DNA from 3 places in the Oleiphilus sp. HI0125 genome. Region 1 is predicted to be linked to each of the others. Evidence: riboswitches for the same ligand, from Rfam matches in the RefSeq annotation. Region 1 holds a riboswitch; each other region holds the start of a gene.
What was found. A riboswitch is a leader RNA that binds a small molecule or an ion and turns the genes downstream of it on or off. The one in region 1 is predicted to bind cobalamin.
Positions count from the first base shown of each region.

Region 1 (3,283 bases):
CTGGGAACACACCAATTTCTATCTTTGCTTGATCTAGCTCTTCAGCAAGGTCATCAATAAACGTATCAACAGGAATCGCGATGGCCGTTACCTCTTGATCAAACTCAGAAATAGCAACGGCAGCTTCTTTACTCGGCCACATTGGAAGGTAGCTAAACGCGTCTTCTTCATAGTTGATCGTAATAAAGTCTTGCTGAGCATTAATTAATACCCAAAGCTGTTTATGCTCTAATATTTGTTCGATGGTGTAATCGTAGCGATCTTCAGGTTCCATCGCGCTAAGTTGTTCGAGGCTTTGTTTAGTCATGTTTTTTCCAATTTTCCCAAGGCGAAGGGGATGGGGTGTTAAAAGTAGACAAATAAAGCTGTTCTACTTTAGTACGAGCCCATGGCGTGCGACGCAAGAATTTTAGCGATGATTTAATCGATGGATCTTTCTTGAAGCAATTGATACTGACGCGGCTCGCTAATCCATCCCAACCATAATGCTCATAAAGTTTTTCTACAATCGTAGCCAGCGTGATGCCATGAAGAGGATTGTTTGGTTGTTCCTGACTCATGTGAGTGTCGTTTTCCTTTTGTTGAATGCAAAACACTATAGCTAAAAACAGCCGGTTCGTTGAAATTGCCTAGATTCTAAGTGGCGTAGAGGTCTTGCGGCAAGTGATGCATGAAATCGCTTATGCAAGAGGGAATTAGCATAGTTAACTAAGTGCTTGTATTCCTTTAGCGTCTAAACAGCATTTCTTTAAGTAAAAGTGATCTAAACAAGTGAATCTGATTGCGACTATCTTTATGTACTGTAAGAACGGAGCCCAGCGGAGGAGCTAACTATGTTGCTTTCACATATGTTTGGATTGGCCACTCACCCTACTAGAGAGTGGCAAGAAATCAAAAAAGAGCATTCCATGCCGACAAGGATCTTTGTCGCGTACACCTGCATATTGGCCGCCATCGGGCCTCTGTGTGCTTATTATTCTACCACTGTAGTTGGTTGGACAATCGGTGATGGGGCCGTCACGAAGTTGACCGCAGACAGCGCATTCCTCTTGTGCGGGTTAACATATCTAACGATGCTGCTGGGAGTATTTTTTATTGGCTACATGATCGACTGGATGGCTCAGACCTACGGAGCTGAGCATGACGAGCAAGCTGCAAACGGAATTGCACTCATGGCATACGCATGCACGCCTCTGTTTTTAGGTGGTTTTTCGCTGTTATATCCTGTCTTTTGGGTCAACGCCTTAGTATTTGTATTTGCTGCCGCATGCGCAGGGGTTCTTCTACACAAGGGTCTTCCGATCGTGATGCGTATTTCAGAAGATAGAGCGTTTTTCTTCGAAGGGGCGATTCTCGCAGTCGCGCTCGTTTATCTTGTCTCAACGCGTGTCGCAACGGTAATTATTTGGTCGTTGGGTATAGGGCCAGAATTTATTGGCGGATAATAGGTAGAGACTAAATCGAGCCGCAAATGCTCTCATGAGATTTGCGGCTTTTTTATACCTAAGATTCGTAGCCGGCATTGTTTTAAACAATATATTGTTGTTTGTTATTAAAAATGCCTATATATTGTGTTTTGCATTGGTTCACATCTACTAAATAGACACGTAAGAATGTCTCTGAATTAGTTGTGCTAAGAGAGAATCTGGTGAAAATCCAGAACTGACGCGCAGCGGTAATTGGGAACGAAAGCGACATAATGCGAAGCAAGATAGCTACACGCATTAGGCACTGGAACGTAAAATTCTGGGAAGTCGTCGCTGTAGGATAATCGTTAGATTTAACACACGCCCATAAGTCCGAAGACCTGCCAAAGCAACCCATTTATCACAAGATAAATGGGCTTTCATACCTTCGCGACTATAGGGTGATCGAAAGACAGCATTATTGGCAATGGCAGCTTTATTGGTTGTCTCACTGTGTGTGCTGTTCATATAGATTTTTATGGCGAAGGGTTATTGGTCTAGTTGACCGAAACGCGATGAGAATTAATTATGACAACTCCAAATGCACTCTCTGATCCTAATATCAAACCAGTCTCAAACACTTCTAATTTCCAGCTTAAAGTGATCAAGCGCGATGGGACTCTCGATTCATATAATAGTGACAAAATAGCAGTCGCAATCACCAAAGCAATATTGGCCGCAGAGGATCATGATCATGCGGATGCAAGCCACGTTAAGCAGCTTGCCGATCAGATTGTAAGTGGTATTCATGGTCGCTTTGAAAAGCAATATCCATCTGGCGGCTCGATCAATATCGAGGATATACAAGATCAAGTTGAGCTAGGCTTGATGCGTCAAGGGATGCAGAAAGTTGCACGGGCTTATGTTTTGTACCGTGAGGAGCACGCTCAGCAGCGTAAAGATCAACAGCCTAGCGAAGAGGCACATCCTCGCTTCAAAATGCAACGCAATGATGGCTCTGAGGCGCCATTAAACATTGGTCGTATTCGCGCTTTGATTTCTCAGGTGTGCAGAGGCCTTGAAGGCGTTGATGCAGATCATTTATTAGATTTGAGCTATCGCAACCTGTATCACGGCATTAAAGAGGAAGATATTGGTACAGCGCTTATTATGGCTGCGCGACCTTTGATCGAGTCAGAGCCGAATTATTCGTTTGTTAGTGCAAGGTTGTTGTTGGATTCGTTAATGAGCGAGGTGGGTAAGGCATTGAATGTTTACTTGCCTGCTGCGATAGAAGATGCGAGTAATGCGTATGCTGAAATATTCGAAGCGGGCATCCGTTTTGGCATTCAAGAAGAGCTTATCGATTCTAAGTTAGATTCCTTCAATATAGAGATGCTTGCCGATGCGCTCAAACCAGAGCGTGACAACCAGTTTACCTATTTAGGGTTACAGACTTTATACGATCGTTACTTTATTCATCATGAAGAAACGCGTATTGAATTGCCGCAAACCTTTTTTATGCGAGTCGCAATGGGGCTCGCGCTAAATGAGGATGACCCTACAGCGCGTGCAATTGAATTTTATGACCTCTTGTCATCGTTTGATTATATGAGCTCAACCCCCACCTTGTTCAATTCCGGAACGTTAAGACCTCAACTATCATCGTGCTATCTGACCACTGTTCCAGATGACTTGAGCGGTATATATGACGCTTTGCGTGACAATGCCTTGCTCTCAAAATGGGCAGGTGGATTGGGTAATGATTGGACTAATGTTCGCTCGCTAGGCGCGCACATCAAGGGAACTAATGGCCAGTCTCAGGGGGTCGTGCCGTTCCTTAAAGTTGTAAATGACACGGCTGTTGCAGTGAACCA
Region 1 is NZ_LWGF01000681.1:8,832-12,114, reverse strand. It holds gene A3762_RS09850 (DUF2750 domain-containing protein) at 1-307, opposite strand, end outside; gene A3762_RS09845 (VF530 family DNA-binding protein) at 300-560, opposite strand; gene A3762_RS09840 (Yip1 family protein) at 834-1,445, shown strand; cobalamin riboswitch at 1,609-1,830, shown strand; gene A3762_RS09835 (ribonucleoside-diphosphate reductase subunit alpha) at 1,995-3,283, shown strand, end outside.

Region 2 (3,283 bases), on a different contig from region 1:
GTGAAATTTAGGCCGCTTTTATAGAACGGATCTGGCGTCACCAATAGGTCAATTTCGTAATCTAACAGTGCGCCGACACCACCAAACTGGAACTTCTGTTTTACATCTACATCCACATCTGGCCACGCATCCAAGAACGGAGAAACGATTTTTAACAACCATTGATAACAAGGATGGCATTCCATACCAATTCGCAATGTGCCTCGCTCACCTTGCGCCATTTGCTTGAGCTTTTCTTCAGCATGATCTAGCAAGGGAAGCACGCGATTCGCGATATTTAATAGATAACGACCTGACTGAGTGAGACGCAAACTGCGCCCTTCTCGCAACCAAATTTCGGCGCCGAGATTATCTTCCAGCTTTCGCATCGTGTGACTTAAAGCGGATTGCGTCACGCAAAGCGCTTTAGCAGCCGCCGTTAATGATCCGTTCTGTTCAACGGCGTGCAGAATTCTAAGGTGAGTACGTTCAATCATCGTTAAGTTCAGCAAACATCATACATGAGAAATATTAATCGGTACGTGAAAATATACCATTTTTACTCATCACAAAAGTCCTCTAAGCTTGCTAGAACTCGATTATTGAAATAGTAATGATGGCTTTGATATGAACAAAGTTGCGAATAAAGTTACGCATGAATGTCAGGTCTTGAGCGTAGAACCCTTGACCAAAGATACCCTAGAGATCGAATTACTTTCTCCCGTCGGCACCTCGCTGAATTATCATGCAGGGCAGTATCTGCAGCTGGAACTCGATCTAAATGATGATGGAGAACCACAAGCGTTTTTTTATACCATTGCGAATCGTTGCGACCCAAACCAAGCTCGTCGAATACAACTGTATATTCAGAATGGTAGTGAGTTAGCCGGTAGAATATTGAAACACCTTACAAAATGTCTTATCGATAGGGCATCAGTGTCCGTGACCTTACCGATGGGGCAGGCTTTTTTGCAAACCAACCTTAATCAAAGGCATCTATTGATCGCCTCGGGATCAGGTATCGCGAAGATTAAATGCTTAACCGAAGAGGCTCTTACAAGACAACCTAAAGCACTGATCAATATCTATTGGTCGAATAGACATATCGACGACTTCTATCTGCTAAACCAATTTCAAGGCTGGGCAAAACAACATAAGAACCTCACCTTTACGCCGATCTTAGAAACAGAAAATAGTGAATGGAATGGCCGCTCCGGTTATATCTATGAGGTGATTGAGCATGATTTTGAAGACCTCGACAATACCAAGGTTTATTTATGCGGATCGCCCCAAATGGTATACGGCACTATCGATAAACTTGAATCCAAAGGCCTTAACGAAGCAAATTGCTACTCCGATGTTTTTGAATACGCGCCTAGAGAACGACGAATAGCAATTTAGGAATTGGACAGTTCAGTTCAACGCCCTTGCCCTATAGGAAGGGTTCTCTGGTAACAATGTTTTAATCTCAAGCAAACACGCATGGCACAAGCAGCCTTGCCAATGTTCCGAAATAAACGCCATTTGTTCTCTAGATAAGTGGACATCGCTACAGTGGCAAATTGTGATTGATCCCATTTTACATTCAAAGGGTGATCCACAACGGGGGCATTTGATTTCTTCATGGTTCGGCATATTTCTTTACAACGCAAATTGAACTCGGTAAACGGTCCTTTGCGAAAAAAGAAGAAACTACAGGAGGCAAGATAAGCGGTAACACTAAGCTTGCTTAAGGCAACTAAAACCTGTCTTTCTATACCTCATGATCGCGAAGGCATGAAAGTTCACCCAATAGTTTGTGGATGAACTGCGTTGGCAGGTCTTCGGACTTAAGGGCAAATAAGCTGAGCTTAGTTTTCTACGGCGACGGCTTCCCGGAGCTCTTTCCAGTGCCTGATCTTAATCTATATGAGATACCAATCGTGTCGCTTTCGTTCCCTATTACCGCTGCGCGTCAGTTCTGGATTCTCACCAGATTTCCTCTTAGCACAACCTGTAGATACCCTAAGGCATCTATTTAGTAGGCGTGAACCAATGCGGTACTGAATATAAGTTTACTGGCCTAATTATGCAACTAGTGGAGCACTAGTCGCCATGACTCAGCAATTCAAATTAAAGAAGCGTTGTGACTCTATCTATACCAGTTCTATAGGACCATGATCATCACAATGCCCGTTGTGCACGTGGTGTAACCTGCCATCCACTAAATAATCTATGTGATCTCCATGAGGCACCGCTTCGTGGCCACAACCTGGACCATGAACATGATCTCCGCAGGAGTGTAAAGGCTTACACCCATCTGGATTAGCGTCACTAACCTCGATGGTATGTTCATCGTAGTGATCTTCATGAGGGTGGTGTAGATGCCCGTCATGAATATAGTCGATATGATCGCCATGACGAATCGCAGTATGTCCACAGTTTGGGCCATGAGTGTGATCAGGGTGGGATGAAGTGTTTGAGCAAGACATAGTATTCCTCCACAATCCGAATATTAATCAGCGGTCTATGTCAGTTTAGTCGACTATGAATGCCTTAGTATCAAAAGTACTCAGGTGATAAGATCATTTTGTTATTACTAACATTGAGCTTCAGTCATTTAGTGCGCTTCTATCTTTAAGCACACATCGAAAAACAAGCGATTTTCAGGTCTGCAATGTCTGTTTAGGTAATTGAACTAGGTCAAAGTTAGACCAGAAAACTCGGCCAAATACTAAACCGATCCCTAATGACGGTTTAGGAGGTATTTCTACCAAATTGGAATGACCGCTTTCTCATGAAAGTGAATGCCCGCAAACCAAGATTTCTTTCCTGACTGAAGGTCCGCTTTCCTCTTTTAGCCAACGTACAGCACCAACTCATATAATATTGTTTTTGTTATTCTTTCTAAGTAAGGATTTTATAACTGAAGAACATCAATTATTTCCCTAATTTACTACATCGTCGAGACAAGATTTACAGCAAGAATTGATCTAGATAACGCATCGGATATATTGAACAGATGCTTATTACTTTTACCAAAATCAATAAACCACCATTCGTGTAAAACTTTTCGACAGTTTGAGAACTACGTTTTTTAGTGCTCTTAAACTATTGCTTTGTGGATTTTGTTGCCGGCATTTCCGTTTAGCTTATTCGTTAAAACAAGAAATAAAAACATGATCAAAAGTAGTACACTGCGCAACCAGACAAAACGGTAAACGAGGATAACGTGCAAGATATTTATATCATCCATGAAAATGAAGAGTGGGTCGTACCACTTCGCGCTGCATTTGCTGAGCACGGTGTTGAAGCCAAAGAATGG
Region 2 is NZ_LWGF01000627.1:6-3,288, reverse strand. It holds gene A3762_RS08210 (LysR family transcriptional regulator) at 1-476, opposite strand, end outside; gene A3762_RS08205 (NAD(P)H-flavin reductase) at 607-1,380, shown strand; gene A3762_RS28800 (cysteine-rich CWC family protein) at 1,393-1,614, opposite strand; cobalamin riboswitch at 1,776-2,001, opposite strand; gene A3762_RS08200 (hypothetical protein) at 2,115-2,450, opposite strand.
Region 2: linked by a shared signal. The riboswitch ahead of A3762_RS28800 (cysteine-rich CWC family protein) and the one ahead of A3762_RS09835 (ribonucleoside-diphosphate reductase subunit alpha) in region 1 are both predicted to bind cobalamin.

Region 3 (3,283 bases), on a different contig from region 1:
TGAACATGCGCCAAGAAATGCCGAAATAGATACTAATGCGGTTGCTTTTATTAATTGTCTAGCATTCATTTTTTCAGTTCCTTTAATTGAAGGTATAGCTATAGGTTAGGAAAGCTCGTCGTCCCGGACCCGGGTAACGATTAAAATCTTCGATTCTTTCATCTGTAATATTTTCTAAGGAAAGCCTTGCGTTGTGCTGACCCAAACGGCGCTCGATACTAACGTTAATCTGTTCATTTGTTGGCATCTCTGCAGACGCACTTCGATCATAATAACCACCATCTTGGCGTTGATACTCCAAATTTAGCTTGTAGTCGAACACCGAAAATTCATTTGAAATAGTCGCGGCAGATTCATACACGCCAGCGAGAGAGTTCCCCTTAAAAGCTGGGATATCAGACGTGTCTTCACTACTTTGCAAAGTCGCCCTTAACCCAGCTTTCCAAAATTCAGTCAATAGAATGCTCCCGTCTACTTCAAGACCATATATCTGCGCACTTGCAGCGTTTTCAGCGCGACCTATTCCGCGCGAATCGAAAATAACGACAATCGCATCTTTTAGTGATCTGTAAAACAAGGAGGAGTTAAGGTTGGAATTCCCCTGCAAAAACTGCAATCCAAGTTCCGCGTTGGTTGCATACTCTTCGACCAGCTCGTCATTGCCTAACAACGAACCGGTGTCGCCAAACAATTCGCTAAGTTTGGGCGGACGGACTTCGTGAGAGAGGCTTGCGGTGAGTGCGAGGGATGGAAAAAACGTGTAGCGCAGGCCGCTGTAAGCAGCGTAATAAGATTCAGTATTACTAACTGATTTTGGAATATCTTGATCGTCTTGCAAATAACGAAGACCAATCTTACCGGTTAGTTGTAAGGTACCCGCATAATTTAACCATTCATCTTGAGCAATCAATGATGTTTGCATGCGCGATGCATCCGTAGACGTGTTCTGAATAAGGTCTTCGTTTTCATATTTTTCAAAACGTAGCAGTGCGGCAATATTGAACAAATGATTACCCGAAGATAAAGCCCAGTCAGTTTTAACGCCTATATTAGATGACTCAGATTTCTCTAGATTTGCAGACAGACCAACTTTGTTTTCAGTGTCGTCATACTCGCCTTTCAACAGCGAACCATAAATCTGATAAGACGCTTTTAACCTAGTAGAAAGTTCATGATTCAACTTACTTTGAATAGATAGGGTTTCAACATCATATGTCGCCGAATTATCTTTGGCGTTTCGCGCAGTCGGCACGCCCTTAGAAGACTTCGAGTAGCGAACTACGTTATTGGCATCTAAAGACTTAGAGATATCTGTGACCGCAGATAAATGAATCGCTCCTTGCTCGTATTGTGCGTTTTGACGACGCTGTACCTCATCATCGAAAGGATTGTTAGGAGTCTGCCGATCATTTAAAAACTCATAGTCGTTGTCGCTAGAAACATACTCTGCATTAACAAGGTAATTTGTATCTCCAGAATGAAAAGCAGAGGTCAACGCGCCGAGATGGCTTTTGAACGATCCATAGCCCGCCCTCACAGTATGATAAGGCTTCGCAGCACCTTTTTTGCTTACGAGATTTATTGCACCACCAATTGATGACACGCCCAACTGCGCTGGGGTATTACCACGATATATTTCTATTCTCTCGATTGAGCTCAATTGAATATTGCCAAGATCAACAATTCCTCCGTGCGCATCATTCAATAACATGCCGTCGAGAAACACATTAACTTGTGCTGCACTAGACCCACGGATACTCACAGTCGAATAAGAACCTATCCCACCTACTTGACGAATTTGAACGCCACTCTGATCAGATAACACATCCGCGACATTAGAGAACTCATGACCAAACTCACTAGAACGAATTACTGTTGTATGACTTGAAGTATGCTCGGTATTGATATGATCGGCATCAAGCTTAGAAGCTGTCACCACAACGGTTTCATGCTCGACGGTTTCCTCAGCAACAGCAAACGTCGAAACAAGAAGTAGAGAAAGTAAAACTAAACGTAGACCCACGCACTTCACCAGCAATCGCGCAGAGAGAGAAGCAAAGAACAGTAATGGTTAACGAGCGACAATCTAGTTCGTTAGACATCAGTCCCAAATATCGCCCTCCGCAATATCTAAAAAATCACTTCAGGCCGGTCTCCGGGCTTACAAGTTGTCATTCGACTTAGTCGAACGGCCTTCCCATGCTTTACTGCACAGTGGCGAGGATGCCGACTTAACTTGCTTACCGTTGCGGGGGCAGCGTTGGACTTCAACCAACTTCCCGTTTCACTCGCTCACTAGATTTAGTGATTGAGCACCTCAAGCAGGGCTGCGACTTTACGCAGTTCACATTTTCAAGTCAATTGATTTATTAAAACTGGGGCAAGGAGTGACGGGACTAATGAAGTAACATGGTCGAGTGTACGAAGATCAGAACTGCAATGAAGAGCAAAACGTTTAGTCGAGCCTAAATGAGATGGGTACAGTAACATAGCCTCTCAACGAAGCTTCAGCCGCATCAGCAGGAGAGAAGCTCCAGCTTTCGTAAATAGTTGAATAAGCGGCAAAATCTAAAGCCGATACATTACTCGATTCTAGAATCTCTACGTAAGTCACCGAGCCCGTAACATCAACATGCACTCCTAGTAATACATCCCCTTCCCAACCACGCCTGCGCGCTAAGCTAGGATAAACTGGTCTGGGATTTGAAGGGCTACCTAGCACATAAGCTGGCGATCTAAATTGCTCTTTAGGCTCTTCAATTTTCTTGACCGGAGCCTTCTGCTCTTTTTGATCTTGTTGAGGCTGCTCTTTTGCTTTGCTTTCGGCAACTTTATTAGCAGGTTCACCCTTATCCGAATGATCACTGATGCTCGCTTCGGATTGCTTCGCAATTTTCTTCTTGGATGGAGCAACTGCTTGAATAGTCTCAACCGGTGATGATTTAGAAGGCTCGCTTTCTAAAATGGCTTCCGTTGACTTTTGAGGTTCGGGTTCGACAATCGGTTTCTCGACAGGCTTCACCACAGGATCGGGTTTCGATTTAGGGGTAAGATCTTCCTGTTTTGGCGATTCTTGACTGGCCGACAAGGGTTCAATAATAGACTCAGGAGTGGGTTCTAAAATGCGCTGAGACAAAGCAACGCGGTAGGTTGAATTATCGACGATATACGCCTTAGGCCCGAGCGTGTAAGAATAGAAAACGATGGCTAGCAACAGATGAACAATTACCGCTGCGACAAACGCCGACAGAAAACCGGCGTTCGGGTTATTCCAAACGCTTTT
Region 3 is NZ_LWGF01000812.1:1,334-4,616, reverse strand. It holds gene A3762_RS13095 (hypothetical protein) at 1-69, opposite strand, end outside; gene A3762_RS13090 (TonB-dependent siderophore receptor) at 83-2,023, opposite strand; cobalamin riboswitch at 2,129-2,335, opposite strand; gene A3762_RS13085 (energy transducer TonB) at 2,456-3,283, opposite strand, start outside.
Region 3: linked by a shared signal. The riboswitch ahead of A3762_RS13090 (TonB-dependent siderophore receptor) and the one ahead of A3762_RS09835 (ribonucleoside-diphosphate reductase subunit alpha) in region 1 are both predicted to bind cobalamin.